DNA from 3 places in the Pseudoalteromonas sp. SWN166 genome. Region 1 is predicted to be linked to each of the others. Evidence: predicted binding sites of a transcription regulator. Region 1 holds the regulator's gene; each other region holds the start of a gene.
The links. The regulator MetJ, encoded in region 1, represses methionine synthesis genes. The targets are predictions, from matches to a motif close to TAGACGTCTAGACGTCTA.
Positions count from the first base shown of each region.

Region 2: a site for MetJ is predicted at 2,656-2,673, ahead of I6F49_RS08895 (methylenetetrahydrofolate reductase). Genes of this name have one in related genera too.
Region 3: a site for MetJ is predicted at 2,052-2,069, ahead of metK (methionine adenosyltransferase). Genes of this name have one in related genera too.

Region 1 is NZ_JADYXB010000029.1:23,699-28,928, reverse strand. It holds gene metL (bifunctional aspartate kinase/homoserine dehydrogenase II) at 1-506, opposite strand, end outside; gene metB (cystathionine gamma-synthase) at 723-1,970, opposite strand; gene metJ (met regulon transcriptional regulator MetJ) at 2,260-2,580, shown strand; gene I6F49_RS15285 (malic enzyme-like NAD(P)-binding protein) at 2,829-4,070, opposite strand; gene rpmE (50S ribosomal protein L31) at 4,598-4,813, opposite strand; gene priA (primosomal protein N') at 5,044-5,230, shown strand, end outside.
Region 2 is NZ_JADYXB010000011.1:61,104-66,333, forward strand. It holds gene I6F49_RS08890 (M16 family metallopeptidase) at 1-2,457, opposite strand, end outside; gene I6F49_RS08895 (methylenetetrahydrofolate reductase) at 2,717-3,673, shown strand; gene I6F49_RS08900 (sensor domain-containing diguanylate cyclase) at 3,747-4,727, opposite strand; gene I6F49_RS08905 (DEAD/DEAH box helicase) at 4,787-5,230, opposite strand, start outside.
Region 3 is NZ_JADYXB010000016.1:48,668-53,897, reverse strand. It holds gene I6F49_RS11415 (5-formyltetrahydrofolate cyclo-ligase) at 1-56, opposite strand, end outside; gene I6F49_RS11410 (hypothetical protein) at 75-623, opposite strand; gene metK (methionine adenosyltransferase) at 799-1,950, opposite strand; gene tkt (transketolase) at 2,255-4,246, shown strand; gene ppnP (pyrimidine/purine nucleoside phosphorylase) at 4,725-5,039, shown strand; gene hpf (ribosome hibernation-promoting factor, HPF/YfiA family) at 5,227-5,230, shown strand, end outside.

The DNA of each region.
Region 1 (5,230 bases):
GGTAAAATTAACTGCCCACATTGCTGCACATTTTTTGCATGCATTAATTCGCCATCACTTAAGGTAAAAAGAGTGCGAGCATCTTGAGCACATGCCTCAATATTTAGCTGCTGCAAATAAGTGGCTAGTAAACGTGCTGACCACAGTTCGCCATGTGCAAGTAACGCAGCCTCTTTTAGCTGCTCAGCCTGAGCAAGTTCTGCAATATAGCTAAGCTCGATACTTAGTGTTTTAAGTGCAATTCGCTTTAAATCGGCTTCTAATAGCTGCTCTATTAAATCACTTTGATGATTATTTAACTGCAATAAAATATCGGCTACTGCTTGAGTATCTTCTTTTTGATAACTTTGCCAAAGTAATACTAGCGTATCGGTTGTCTTACCCGCAGCCGATACCACGACACAGTCACCCGGTTGAGTATGCGTAATTATTATTTTTGCTACACTTTGATAGCGATCGCTCGAGCTTAAACTCGAGCCACCAAATTTATGTATACAATTAACCATATTTATACCAATTCGCTTAATTAAGTGGTCTATTTTGAGGTAAGAAAACCGTGTCGATAACAAGGCAAATATTTCGTTATTTAGTTGTTATCACTAATTGCTCCTGCATTGCTCTACCTCCTGCATCCATGCAGTCGTATATCAGGAATTTTTAACGAAGTTAGCGTGCGGTTTAATCCCTCAAATTGATTAGGTATTATTGCGGATTGGTATTACTTACCAAAGCGCCGGACGGGCTACACTTAATTTAACGTTACCACCAGAAGTACCTGCACCTTTGCCAACACGGCCAACATTTTTATTTTGCCCTGGTTTTACAAGTTCAAACACTCGCTCAAAATCAGCGACTAAATCGTGTATATCTTCAATACCTACCGAAATACGAATAAGCGTATCGCCAACACCCGCTTCTAAACGTGCTGTTGCATCCATGCCTGCGTGCGTCATGGTTGCAGGATGACAAATTAAGCTCTCTACGCCACCTAATGACTCAGCTAAACTAAACGTTTTAAGGCTAGTTAAAAATGCTGCAGCGTCGTTTATATCGCCTTTAATATCAAAACTAACCATGCCACCAAAACCAAGCTGCTGTGCTTTAGCTAGTTCATGTTGAGGATGTGACTTAAGACCTGGGTAATAAACTTGGCTTACAAATTCAGAGCTTTCAAGGTATTTAGCTATTGCCAGTGCATTTTCTTGATGCTGCCTTAGGCGCACATTTAAAGTACGTAAACCACGTAGCGTTAAATAGCTATCAAAAGGTGCGCCCGTAATACCAATGTTATTAGCCCACCAAGCAAGCTCATCGCCTAACTCTTGTGTTGCGGCAATAACAGCGCCACCCACAACATCTGAGTGTCCGTTAATGTATTTAGTCGTTGAATGCACCACAATATCGACACCAAACTTAATAGGATTTTGTAAGGCCGGTGACAAAAACGTGTTATCTGCAGCCACCAATGCACCGCATTTTTTTGCAACATCGGTAACCGCTTTAATGTCTGTTAAACGAAGTACCGGGTTACTTGGCGTTTCTATCCATATGAGTTTAGGTTTAATTGCTAAAATTTGTTGCAGGCTTTCTGGTTTTGTTAAATCTAGTATTTCGAGCTTTAGTAAGCCGCGTTTTTGCAGCGATGTAAATAAACGATAACTACCACCATAACAATCATGTGGAATTACTAGCGTATCGTCACTGTTAAGTAGCTGAGTAGCTAAATGTACGGCAGCCATGCCTGTGGCAGTAATTATGCCGCGAGCACCACCTTCAAGCTTAGCAAGCGTTTCAGCTAAAATATCCCGATTAGGATTGCCGCTACGACCATAGTCATACTCGCGTTTAGTATCAAAGTCGGCAAACGAATACGTAGTCGATAAATAGATTGGCGGTACTACCGCTCCATGATGTTTATCAGCATCAACGCCGTTACGCACAGCAATGGTTGCTTTATTTTCTTCGCTCATATTCGTTACCTGATTAATTTGGATGTTTAGACGTCTAAAAGAGTAAGTTATCCATTTTGATAAGTCAAAGTATTTTAAAGCTCTAGATGGCTAAAAATAAAGATAGCCATAACTAACGGTACAATTAAGTTTGTTAAAGTGCGCCTATATTTACATTCACAATAGGCTTATTAAGGTAGATCTGTATCTATTATTTGACTATCTTTTTTAAATCGATAGAATTTCACGCATATTTACACGCTTTTTATGCCGTGTGAGAAATTAATAATCTGAGGCAACGATACATCTTATGGCTAAATGGAATGGTGAATATATTCACCCATACGCAGAACACGGGAAAAAATCAGAGCAAGTTAAAAAGATCACCGTTTCGATCCCGCTAAATGTATTAAAGGTATTAACTGACGAACGTACACGTCGTCAAATCAACAACCTCCGCCATGCTACAAATAGTGAATTGCTATGCGAAGCGTTTTTGCATGCTTTTACTGGCCAACCTTTACCAAATGATGACGACCTACGTAAAGATAACGCCGAAAAAGTGCCAGAAGAAGTTAAAAAAATAATGCAAGAAATGGGTCTAGAAGTACCCGTTTTAAACGAAGAATAAATATTACAAAAACATAAAAAAAACCTCAGTTAATACTGAGGTTTTTTTATGTCTAAATTTTATTGCATAGATCTACTGTATAGATTTATACCAATTCGCTTAATGAAGTGATCTATTTTGAGGGAAGAAAATCGTGTCGATAACAAGGCAAAAATTTCGTTATTTAGTTGTTCTATATCAGAAATTTTTAACGTAGTTAACGTCAGATTTAATCCCTCAAATTGATTAAGTATTATTGCGGATTGGTATTACCGCATATAATTTTCTGGTAAATCAATTTGTGCTACACCCGACTCAACAGCAGCAAGTGCAACAGCTCTTGCTATACGCGGTAGTAAACGTGGATCCATTGGTTTTGGAATAATATACTGCGCACCAAATTCTAGTTTATCAACACCAGCGGCTTTTAAAACCTCTGCTGGTACAGGTTCTTTGGCAATACTACGAATAGCCTCTACTGCAGCAATTTTCATTTCATCGTTAATAGCGCTTGCACGTACATCAAGTGCACCACGGAAAATAAACGGGAAGCATAAAACATTATTAACTTGGTTAGGGTAATCAGAGCGCCCTGTTGCCATAATTAAATCATTGCGTGCGCCGTGCGCAAGTGCAGGATCAATCTCAGGATCTGGATTTGAACACGCAAACACAACCGGTTTTGCTGCCATTAGCTTTAAATCTTCAGCCGCTAATAAGTTAGGGCCAGAAACGCCTACAAATACATCCGCATCTGCAATTACATCTTGCAGCGTACGTTTATCGGTATTGTTAGCAAACAGTTGTTTGTATTCGTTTAAGTCATCGCGACGAGTATGAATAACACCTTTACGGTCCAGCATGTAAATGTGCTCACGCAGTGCACCACACTTAATTAACAGCTCCATACACGCAACTGCTGCAGCGCCAGCCCCTAAACATACAATAATTGCATCTTCAATTGATTTACCTTGTACTTCTAGCGCGTTGAGCATACCAGCAGCCGTTACAATTGCAGTACCGTGTTGATCATCATGAAAAACCGGAATACTACAACGTTCAATCAATGCCTTTTCAATTTCGAAACACTCTGGGGCTTTAATATCTTCAAGGTTGATACCGCCGAATGTGTCGGCAATGTTGGCAACCGTATTAATAAAGTCTTCTGTTGTTTTGTGCTTAACTTCAATATCGATAGAATCAAGCCCTGCAAAACGTTTAAACAATAACGCTTTACCTTCCATCACAGGTTTAGACGCTAAAGGACCTAAATTACCAAGTCCTAAAATTGCAGTACCGTTAGTGATAACCGCAACCATATTACCTTTACCGGTATATTTATATGCATTTGCAGGATCTGCAGCAATTTCACGTACAGGTTCGGCAACACCTGGGCTATACGCAAGTGCGAGATCATGAACCGTTTCAGCGGGCTTTGTTAGCTCAATGCTAATTTTACCAGGTACGGGATGTGAGTGATAATGTAGTGCTTGTTCACGAAAGTCAGACATAACGCGATGGTATCCTGCAATTTAAGTTAAAGTGAGAGGTGGAGTCTTGGGGTACGATACCCTTATTATTTTTAAATTCCAAGCAATATCAGGTCTATCCTGTTATATGCTATATCCTTTGATTTTAAGAGGTTTTTCAGTAACTTTGCAGAATTATATCAACATTTCATAAATAAAAATTCACCTAAAAAGTAAGTTTTGAGGTGCTTTTATACTTATTAAAATATTAATAAAATGTATGTATAAAGTATCAGCATAAACTTAAAATAACAGCCTACTACTCAACTTTAAAAACAGATAAGCCCACGTTAGCTACTTTTATCAACCTAGTTAAAAATTATACTATTTAAAATATAGAGAATATCTATCGATTTGTCTGTAAAGGTTTATGCATACTCAGAATAAGAATAGGAAATAGTTATGCAAAAGGGGGGTATAGCTAAAATCAACGAAGTAAAATAATAAATAACAAATTTTAGGCACAAAAAAAGCACCCTAAAGTGCTTTTTTTAACTAAACAGCAATAATTATTTCTTGCTGGCAAGTGCACCGAAGCGTTTGTTGAAACGATCAACACGTCCGCCAGTGTCTAAAACTTTTTGCTTACCAGTGTAAAACGGGTGACACGCAGAACATACGTCTAAGTGAATGTCTTTACAAAGAGTTGAGCTAGTTTCGAATTGGTTTCCGCATGAACATGTTGCAGAAATTACTTCGTACTTAGGGTGAATACCTTCTTTCATAGGAACCTCTAGTTAAGGCCGCATCGCTCTCCAAACCCGGAGTTTGGCACCATACGTCGTTAAAACAAATTTGTTGGTGGCGGATTTTATCCAACAACCTCCCCCTACACAAGTATTTATTTATGTTTTTGCCAAAAAAGTGAACAATCTCGCTCTCAAGTACTATTGCTAGTAGGTTTTTAGCGTTATTTTTAGTACATTACAGCATTAATTTTACGGGTTGAGTTGTTATGAGTTTTGTTGAAGTTGCTATTAAAGTTCCGCTTCCACGCACCTTTGATTATAAAATAGAAGAACAGCTCAGTGGCTTATCAACTCCTTTACTACCTGGCATGCGGGTTTTGGTACCTTTTGGTAATCAAAAAAAAGTAGCTGTTGTTTTGGGTATTAAGAGCAGTACCGACGTCCCAGAAAATA
Region 2 (5,230 bases), on a different contig from region 1:
TAACTCAAATAAAGCTGTACGAGTTGCAAAGTGCGCATCGTTATTAGAGCGAAGTGGGCGTAACCACACTTGAAATATTTGCTCAGAGCGCCCTAGGTTTGCATCAGGCTTCGTTTGAAACATACCACGTGGGAAATATTCAATGTATGCGTAATCGCCATAGTTCATGCCGCGAGTTTCACGAATGCGCTCATACAAAAAGCTGTTAGAACTACGGTGCTCACCAAAGTACGAGCGCACAAGCCAAAGGGCTGTCCAGTCTTCGCTGCTTCTTATTGTATCAATAGGAAAACCAAACGATACCGCCGTCGATTGCGCAGACTTTTCTACAATAGTTGCATGATGACCTTTAAGTGCTGGCGCATCAGGAATACTTAAACGGCTTTGCTCACCTTTTGGTAGCGTTGCAAAATCGCTCATCATTTTAGCTTTAAGTTTTGCAGGCACAGCCCCAATTAAGCCAACCGTGAGTTTAGATTGCGTAAGCTCGCTGTTATAAAACGCTTTAACATCATCCAGCGTCAACGCTTCTAAATCAGAAATATCACCGTAGTTGTAGCTTTCATAAGGGTGATTTTTGTAAAGCGCACTGTATAGTACTTCTTTACCTAGCTCTTCATCGTTAGATGCTTTTAAGCCAGATTTAATGCCGTCGATCATTTCTTTTTTGAGGCGTTTAAAGTCATCCTCTCTAAAGCCTGGGTTTAGTAATTGATCGCTCACAAGTGCATACCACTGCACCGCATTATCTTTATGAATACGCCCTTGGAACGACAGCATTTCTTTATCTATTTGATAACCAAAGCTACCCGCTAGCGGATAAAGTGCTTTTTGAATATCTTTATAGCTTGTCGCCTGCGAACCGCCTTGTGCAAGCATAGCCGCAGTTAACGCAGCAACGCCTTTTTTGCCTTGTGGGTCGGCAGCCGCACCGGTATTGAATAAAAAGTTAACATCAATTAATGGCGAGCTATTGGTTTTATCAAGCACTTTAAATACAGGTGCAGCAGGTGCTTGTTCAAGCTTTGCAGTAAGCGCATTTAAATCAACTTCTTGCTCAAACCCTGGGGCTTTATCAAGTGCCGACATAGTTAATGTGGTACGTGCATTATCGGTAAAGTATTTATTAGCAACGGCTTTAATATCTGCGCTGGTAATGTTATCAGCCGATTTATACAACTGGTTTATAACCTCAGGATCGCGCTCAAAATGCATGTAGCTAGCAAGGGTTGATGCAATCGCTTGCGATGAATCTAAGCCATTAATAAAGCTATATTTAAGATTCGATTTTAAATCACTTAGCTTTTGCTCATCAACAAGCTCTGTACGTGCTTTTGCATAAGTGCGGTTAATGGCATCGCGCGCAGTGGCTAAATCGTCTGCGTTTTCTACCTTAACAAATACGTGTAATAAACCCGGATCTTTAGTTTCTGGGTTATAGGTAAACATTTGGCTGGCAATTTGTTTGTCGACCACTAGCTCTTGATATAAATCTGAATTATTTGAAAAATAAAGTTGTGAGATTAAATCAAGTGCTGCTCTGTCTTTTTTAGCAGGCTCCCACGCAGCGCCTTTGTACGATACAAGCAACCAATGCCCTGGTAGCGCTTCATCTTGCTGGTGCAAATATTTTGGTGTTTGTTGCACAGGCTCTGCCTTAATGTCAGCAACGTAGTTACCTTTTTTCCAGCTGCCCCAATGCTTTTTAACCATTGCCATTGTTTCTTCTGGCTCTACATCGCCCACAATTACCAGCGATACATACTCAGGCTTATAAAATTTAGCAAAAAACTCTTTACCGTACGCCATTTGATCAGGCATCGCTTCTATGTCTTTAAAAAAGCCCATAGTGGTGTGTTTATACGTGTGCTTATCAAATGCTTCTTCGCGTACAGCGCTTAATAATTTACGAACTGGGCTCGCGTTGTTTTTTAAGTACTCACCTTTTACCGTTTGTGCTTCGGTTCTAAATTGCTCTTCGGTGTAGGTTAAGTTTTGAAAAATATCAGCTTCAAGCTCAAGTACTTTATCAAGATGCTGCTTTGAAAAGTTTAAGTGGTAGTTTGTAAAATCGTTTGTTGTATACGCGCGGTTATCAACACCTGAATTTTTTAATATGTCTGAATATACATCTTCAGGGTATTTTTGTGAGCCTTTAAACATCATGTGTTCAAAAAAGTGAGCAAAGCCTGTTTTGCCCTCTTCAACTTCGTTACGCGATCCAACCGATACCGGAATTTGCAGCGACACGACATCGGGGTAATCGGTTTTAACAACCATTACGCGTAATCCGTTTTCTAGTTCTTCAATTAAGTAATCTTGTGAAAAAACACGATCATCAGCTTTATTTACTTGTTCTTGTTGTGCTGTTGTTTGCGTGCTTTGGTTTTGCTGCATGGCGCAACCCGTTAACGCCAGCGATACCGCTAAGCTGGTTGCTAATAATTTAAATTTCATTGTTGTCCCTTTTTAAATTGAGCAAATTTATTGTTAGATTTAACACTAACTCACCCTCGATTATGCCCCAAAGCCAATAAATATAAGAGTCCCAAAGGAATTTATTATGTAAACAACTGTGTCAATTATAAGTAATGGGAACATGCACTATGAATAAACATCATGTTAGTTGAAAAACTTTCATTAAATAAATCTATCTAGACGTCTAAATGGCTGCTATATTAAATCCATCAACACGCACTTGGCTGGAATGAGGATTATGGCTTTATCATTAAAAGAGAAAATAGAGGACACCAAACAAGGTGTTTATCTTATTGGTACTACGCCGCCTAAAATTGGCACCGATAAAGCGCAATTAAAAATCATTGCAGAAAAGCTATTGGGTCGCTTACACGAAATTGAATACGACGGTGTAATAATTTACGACATTCAAGACGAAAGCAGCCGTACAAATCAAGATCGTCCATTTGCGTTTAAACAAACTGTTGATCCGCGTGAATACAGCCATTTAATTCGTAATTTATCTGCACAAGATGTAATTACTTATAAAAGTGTGGCGCAGCGTGGCGTGGGCGAATTTAAAGATTGGTTAAGTGAAACTAAAAACGACTACGATTTACAAAATGTAGTTTTAGTAGGTAGCCCGTCATCGGTAGGCGATATAAAGTTAAGCCTGCCAGATGCATATAAAGCATTGGCTGAACAATCAGATGATTTCTTTTTAGGTGGCGTTACTATTGCTGAGCGCCATTCAAGCAAACGAAATGAGCATGAACGATTAATAGAAAAAACGGCACAAGGTTGTCAGTTTTTTATATCGCAAGCTGTTTACGACGCACAAGCGACTATAGAGTTAATCACTAGTTACGCGCGTACATGTAAAGCACAAGGTATTACACCACAACGTATTATATTAACGTTTACCCCGTGCGGCGGCGAAAAAACCTTAGACTTTATGAAGTGGTTGGGTATTTCAGTGCCAGAAGCTACAAAATGGCGCATGCTTGATGCAGACAATACATTAAGCGAATCAGTGCGTATTTGCCGCGAAAACCTCGACTTAATAATTAAAAGCTGTGCGCATTTAGATGTGCCGCTGGGATTAAATATTGAAAGCTTAACAAACCGCAAAGAAGAAATTGACGCGTCAATTAACTTATATCGTTTACTAAAGGCTACAATGGAATTAAATCTAGCTGAGAAGCTAATAGCTTAAACAAATTAACACCCTTCTTGGCAAGCCTAATGGCTTGCTTTTTTATGGGCAAAGATTAAGTAAAATGCTTTTATTATTGTGCTTTTTTAGCGAGCTTATACGCTTGTTTATTTTTATACATTGCGTGGTCTGCATCATTTAATAGCGCTTCAAAGGGCTGCTTTTGTTTATTAGTAAAACTATAACCAATACTAAGCGATAAATCGCAAACCTCCTCTTTGAGTAAGGCTTTTGAGTACTCAGAAGATATTTTATCCATGATGTAGTTAATTTTACTTTTATCGCTTACTTGCATTACTGCAACAAACTCATCGCCACCTAAACGCCCTATTATATCCGCATCTCTTAAATGAGTTTTTAACGTATCTGCCAATATAATTAATGCTTTGTCGCCCACTTCATGTCCGCAAGTGTCGTTTAATTTTTTAAAGTCGTTTATATCAATAAACAAACAACACACGTCAAAGCCTAAACGTAGCGCTAAGTTAAGTTTTTGCTGGGCTAATAAGTTAAGTGCTCGGCGATTATAAATATTTGTTAATGAGTCTAGCATGGCTATTTCACGCATTTGCTCATAGCTATACACAAGCGCTAAGTCGTCTTCAATTAAATCGCGTAGTTGTTCTATGAGTTCAAAGTATTCATCGGTATAGCTTGTTTTCTGAGTATCTTTTAAGCATAGCGTGCCAAATACTTCGCCTTCAGGCCAATGAATAGGTAAACCGAGGTAGGATTCAACACCATCTTCAACGACTTCTGGTAGGGTGTTCCATGCATCGTTATTGCTTGCATCATTAACATATAAAATATTTTTAGTTTCAGCAACGTACCGACAAAACAGAGGTGTTTGAGGAGGAAGTATAGGATTGGTCTCAAAGCTAGAGCCGCCTTCGTTACTTCTAATAACAACGCGATAGCCTTTGCTTGTTGCCTGAACTATATAACCCGACGGGGCCGAAAAAAGCCCCGTTATAAGGTCGATTGTTTTTTGCCATTTATGCAAAGATATTTGGCCATCAATACCAGAGAATGCCCATTTATCAGTTTCAAACATTAACTTTACCTCGGCTATTTAGTAGCTCCAGTATAGGCAAAAAAGCAAAGTAAAAGCTATTATTTACGACGTCTACTTGGCTCTCTTTTGCCAGTGATGCGTTTTTTATCGCGATCTTTTCGCGACTTGTTAGTATTTTTACGATTATCTTTTGGCTTTTTATTAGGATCTGGCTCGTAACCTCCTAACCACTGCGGCGTTAAACGCGTATCGAGTAGTACTTCAATTTCTTCTAGCAGCCATTGCTCATCAAGACTTACCAGCGACATAGCAAGTCCTTGTTCGCCAGCACGACCTGTACGGCCAATACGGTGCACGTAATCCTCGGCAATGTACGGTAGTTCAAAGTTAATTACGTATCTAAGTGTAGAAATATCTAAACCACGCGCAGCTACATCGGTTGCAACAAGTACGCGTGTAATACCTTCTTTAAAGTTTTGCAATGCACGGTCGCGTGCGCCTTGCGATTTGTCACCATGGATTGATTCGGTTTTTAAACCGTC
Region 3 (5,230 bases), on a different contig from region 1:
AAGTTATTACGAATTTCACGAATATCAGTTCTTATTTGTGCGCGCTTATTGCTCATTAAATTATTAAACCGCTACTAAAAAGAGAATAAATCAGGAAAAACTAAAAAAATAGCCAACACTATTAGCAACGTTGTGGCAGTAGCAATTAGTGAATACAAAAGTAAGTTGCTACGTTTTTTAGGTGTTGCTAAGTCATCATCTAGCATTAGGTCGTCATCTTGCCATTCGTCAATATTTTCGTCTGGTGCTTTTAATTGAGTTTCAGGAAGACGTTGCTCTAACTCATCTAGTTTTTCTTCAAGGCGAATTAAGCTGCTAGTGATGTAATCGAGTGCATCAAAAATACGTTCATCACGTTGGTTGTTATTTGCAGCAGGGTTTGAGCCATTTTGAATGATGTTTGAAACAGCTTGAAGCTTACTTTTAATGCCTAAGCTTGCTAGTAATTTAGCCTGTTTTAACGCTTTGTCTTTATCGCTTGGTGCAAACAGTGGCTTACCTTTAAAAAAAAGAGCTACTTTTTCATCTGACGTTTTTAATTTTGCAGCTAAGTTTGCGCACGCTGTTTTTATGTCAACGTTATCGGCAAGTCCTGAAAATATAACACGAAAGTTATCGGCCATTTAACTGTCCCTAAAGCTTTTATAATGAAATGAGTATATACCTAAAGTACAAAAGAATTCGAGGTCGATTTAATAGTTATTTTGTCGGCGCTCTACAAACAATATAGCGAATAAGTTTTAGATGTAAAAACGGCCCTTAAAAGGGCCGTTTTTAATTTACTACAACAATTTTGGCTTAAAGGCCAGCAGCTGCGCGAAGTGCGTCTGCTTTATCTGTACGTTCCCATGGGAACTCTTCACGACCAAAGTGGCCGTAAGCCGCTGTAGGAAGGTAGATAGGGCGCTCTAAATCAAGCATTTGAATTAAGCCGTAAGGGCGTAGGTCAAAGTGTTCACGAATAAGCTCGATTAAACGGCTTTCTTCTAGCTTGCTTGTACCAAACGTTTCAACGCTGATAGAAGTTGGCTCTGCAACACCAATTGCGTAAGAAACTTGTAGCTCACACTTATCAGCAAGGCCAGCAGCCACTACATTTTTAGCTACGTAACGTGCAGCGTATGCAGCACTACGGTCAACTTTTGATGGATCTTTACCAGAGAAAGCACCACCACCGTGACGAGCCATACCACCGTATGTATCTACAATGATTTTACGACCAGTTAAACCACAATCGCCCATTGGTCCGCCAATTACAAAGCGACCCGTTGGGTTAATGAAAAACTTAGTCGCGCTTGTAATAAGCTCTGCAGGAAGTACCGGCTTGATGATTGTTTCCATCACCGCTTCTACTAAATCTTTTTGTGAAATATCTTCGCTGTGCTGAGTAGAAAGTACTACAGCATCAATACCTACTGGTTTGCCGTTTTCGTATGCAAAAGTAACTTGAGATTTTGCATCTGGACGTAACCAGTTAAGCTCGCCGCTTTTACGAACCTCAGCTTGGCGTTGAACTAAACGGTGCGAGTAAGTAATTGGAGCAGGCATTAGTACTTCTGTTTCGTTACATGCATAACCAAACATTAAGCCTTGGTCGCCAGCGCCTTGCTCTTCTGGGCTAGTACGGTCAACACCTTGGTTAATGTCAGGAGACTGTTTACCAATAGTGTTTAAAATAGCACACGAGTCCGCATCGAAACCCATGTCTGAATTTGTGTAGCCAATGTCACGAATTGTTTTACGTGTAATTTCTTCGATATCAACCCATGCGCTAGTAGTGATTTCACCACCAACCATAACCATACCGGTTTTTACGTAAGTTTCGCATGCAACACGGGCATGAGAGTCTTGCTCTAGGATAGCATCAAGTACCGCATCAGAGATTTGATCGGCGATTTTATCCGGATGACCTTCAGAAACTGATTCAGAAGTAAATAAATGTTTTGCCATTGTAATTCTGCTCACAAATATTGCGCTTCACAAACGTCGGTATTAGCGCTAAAAAATTAAGGGGCGTATTTTATCGAAAACAAAACACCTTGCATAGTGTTTTTACGCCTAGACGTCTAAATAAAATTACTAATAACTTTTTGGTCTTAAAAAATATTCATAATGCCTCACTTTTATAGGGTTTTTAATTGCACACCGCCCCCACAATAAGTAAGAATGGTCGGTATAAACGAACCCAAGTTACTTGGGTGCATAAACAAACACATAAATACCCGCGCAAATACACATAAAGGTAGGAGAATTCATGCCATCTCGCAAAGAACTTGCAAATGCTATTCGCGTCTTGTCAATGGACGCAGTACAAAAGGCCAAATCTGGTCACCCTGGAGCCCCTATGGGCATGGCTGATATCGCAGAAGTATTATGGCGCGATTATCTAAAACATAACCCAACGAATCCAGAGTGGGCTGACCGTGACAGATTTATTCTTTCAAACGGCCACGGTTCAATGCTTATATATTCTCTATTGCACCTAAGTGGTTACGACTTACCGCTAGACGAAATTAAAAACTTCCGTCAAATGCATTCTAAAACACCAGGTCACCCTGAGTATGGCTATGCACCAGGAATCGAAACTACTACGGGTCCATTAGGTCAAGGGATCACAAATGCAGTAGGTATGGCAATTGCTGAAAAAGCACTTGCTGCACAGTTTAACCGTGAAGGTCACGATATTGTTGATCACTTTACCTATGCATTTATGGGCGACGGTTGCCTAATGGAAGGTATTTCACATGAAGCAGGTTCACTTGCTGGCACATTAGGCCTTGGTAAACTTGTTGCGTTTTGGGATGACAACGGCATTTCAATCGATGGTGAAGTAGAAGGTTGGTTTACCGATGATACACCAGCGCGCTTTAAAGCATACGGCTGGCATGTAATTAGTGGTGTTGATGGCCACGACAGCGATGCTGTAAGTGCTGCAATTGCAGAGGCTAAGAGCGTTACCGACAAGCCATCACTAATTTGTTGTAAAACAATTATTGGTTACGGCTCACCTAATAAATCAGGTAGCCACGATTGTCATGGTGCTCCACTGGGTGATGACGAAATTAAAGCGTCTCGCGAATTTTTAGGTTGGACTGGCGATGCGTTCGAAATTCCTGATGATATTTACGCACAATGGGATAGCAAAGAAAAAGGCCAACAGCTTGAATCAAGCTGGGACGAAAAATTTGCAGCATACGCAAAAGCATACCCAGAGCTAGCGTCAGAATACAAGCGTCGTATTAACAACGAACTTCCTGGCGATTGGGCTGAAAAATCTCAAGCGTATATTGAGCAATTACAAGCAAACCCAGCAAACCCAGCGTCTCGTAAAGCATCGCAAAATGCATTAAATGCGTTCGGTCCGTTATTACCAGAATTTATGGGTGGCTCAGCCGATTTAGCTGGCTCAAACTTAACAATTTGGGATGGCTCTAAAGGTTTAACACGCGATGATGCAAGCGGTAACTACATTTACTACGGTGTGCGTGAGTTTGGTATGTCGGCCATCATGAATGGTATTGCCCTTCATAAAGGCTTTATTCCTTACGGTGCTACGTTTTTAATGTTTGTTGAATACGCAAAAAATGCTGTACGTATGGCTGCATTAATGAAGCAACCAAGCATTTTTGTATACACGCACGATTCTATTGGTTTAGGTGAAGATGGTCCAACTCACCAACCAGTAGAGCAAATTGCAAGCATGCGTTTAACGCCTAACTTATACAACTGGCGCCCGTGTGACCAAGTTGAGTCGGCAATTGCATGGCAACAAGCTATTGAGCGTAAAGACGGTCCTACATCGTTAATCTTTACTCGCCAAGGTCTTGAGCAACAAGCGCGTGACGCACAGCAATTAAGTGACGTTAAAAAGGGTGGTTACATCCTTAGCTGTGACGGCAATCCAGAGATTATCTTTATTGCGACGGGCTCTGAAGTGCAACTAGCACAAGATTCAGCAAGCGAACTACGCAGCCAAGGTAAAAAGGTACGTGTTGTATCTATGCCTTGTACTGATGCCTTTGAAACGCAAAGCGCAGCATACAAAGAAAGCGTATTACCGGCATCAGTTTCACGCCGCGTAGCAGTAGAAGCTGGTATTGCTGACTACTGGTACAAGTACGTTGGTTTAAACGGCGCAGTAGTAGGTATGACTACCTTTGGTGAGTCAGCACCTGCAGGCGAACTGTTTGAGCACTTTGGTTTTACAGTGGCAAACATTGTAAGCAAAGCAAACGAGCTTTTTTAATCGATTGCTTTAATATTTAAAAGCCCGCTCTGTTTAAAACAGGGCGGGCTTTTTTGTTTGAATAACTGTAAAAGCGTTGCTTTAAAACGCCAGCAAGCTGGGCGTCTACAGGGAGTTTAATACCAATCTGCTTATATATGGGGTCTATTAAACGTTAAGAAAATTACGCTAGAACTAGGCAAAAGTTTTTATATCTAGTTGTTCTAAATAAAAAACTTTTAACGACGTTATAGTGCAATTTAATTCGTTAAATTGATCAAAGATTTATGCAGGTTGGTATAATTTTGAGTGGTAGGCGAAGAGTTTGCTCACGTGGGAAGGCAGCTTCTAATTTATTTAATATTACCCAAAGGGCTGCTTTGAATACTTTAAGTGAGTAACTTTCAATACGCTTCTCTTGCAAGCTATTTACCTATCAGGCAAGGTAGTGCGATAAAATTTATAAATAAAAATCTTAAATTAATAGCAGGAGCTAAAAATGCCAAAGTTCGATAACGTAAGTGTAGTAAAAAAAGCCAATGTATATTTTGACGGAAAAGTATCAAGCCGTACCGTTATTTTAGGTGATGGCGAAGCGAAAACGTTAGGCTTTATGCAACCAGGTGAGTTTGTTTTTGATACAAACCAAAAAGAATGCATGGAGCTTTTAGCTGGCCAATGGGATATTTTATTACCAGGCGCGAGCGAATGGAAAACATTTAATGCAGGTGAATCGTTTAATGTAGATGCAAACGTAAGCTTTAAAGTAAAAGTATCTGACTTTGCTGATTACTGTTGTTCGTACACAGATTAATCAATCAGAGCTTAAATTAAGTAGACGTCTGAAAGCCCATGCAATGTGGGCTTTGCATAAACTTTGCGCAACACATGATTTAAATCACCAAAAGCCGTAAATAACCCTCAAATATCTCTCTTTTTTCCTTGTGTTAATCTAAATAGCCCCCAATACTAATTGTAGGTAACAAATAAAAGGATACCCTATGA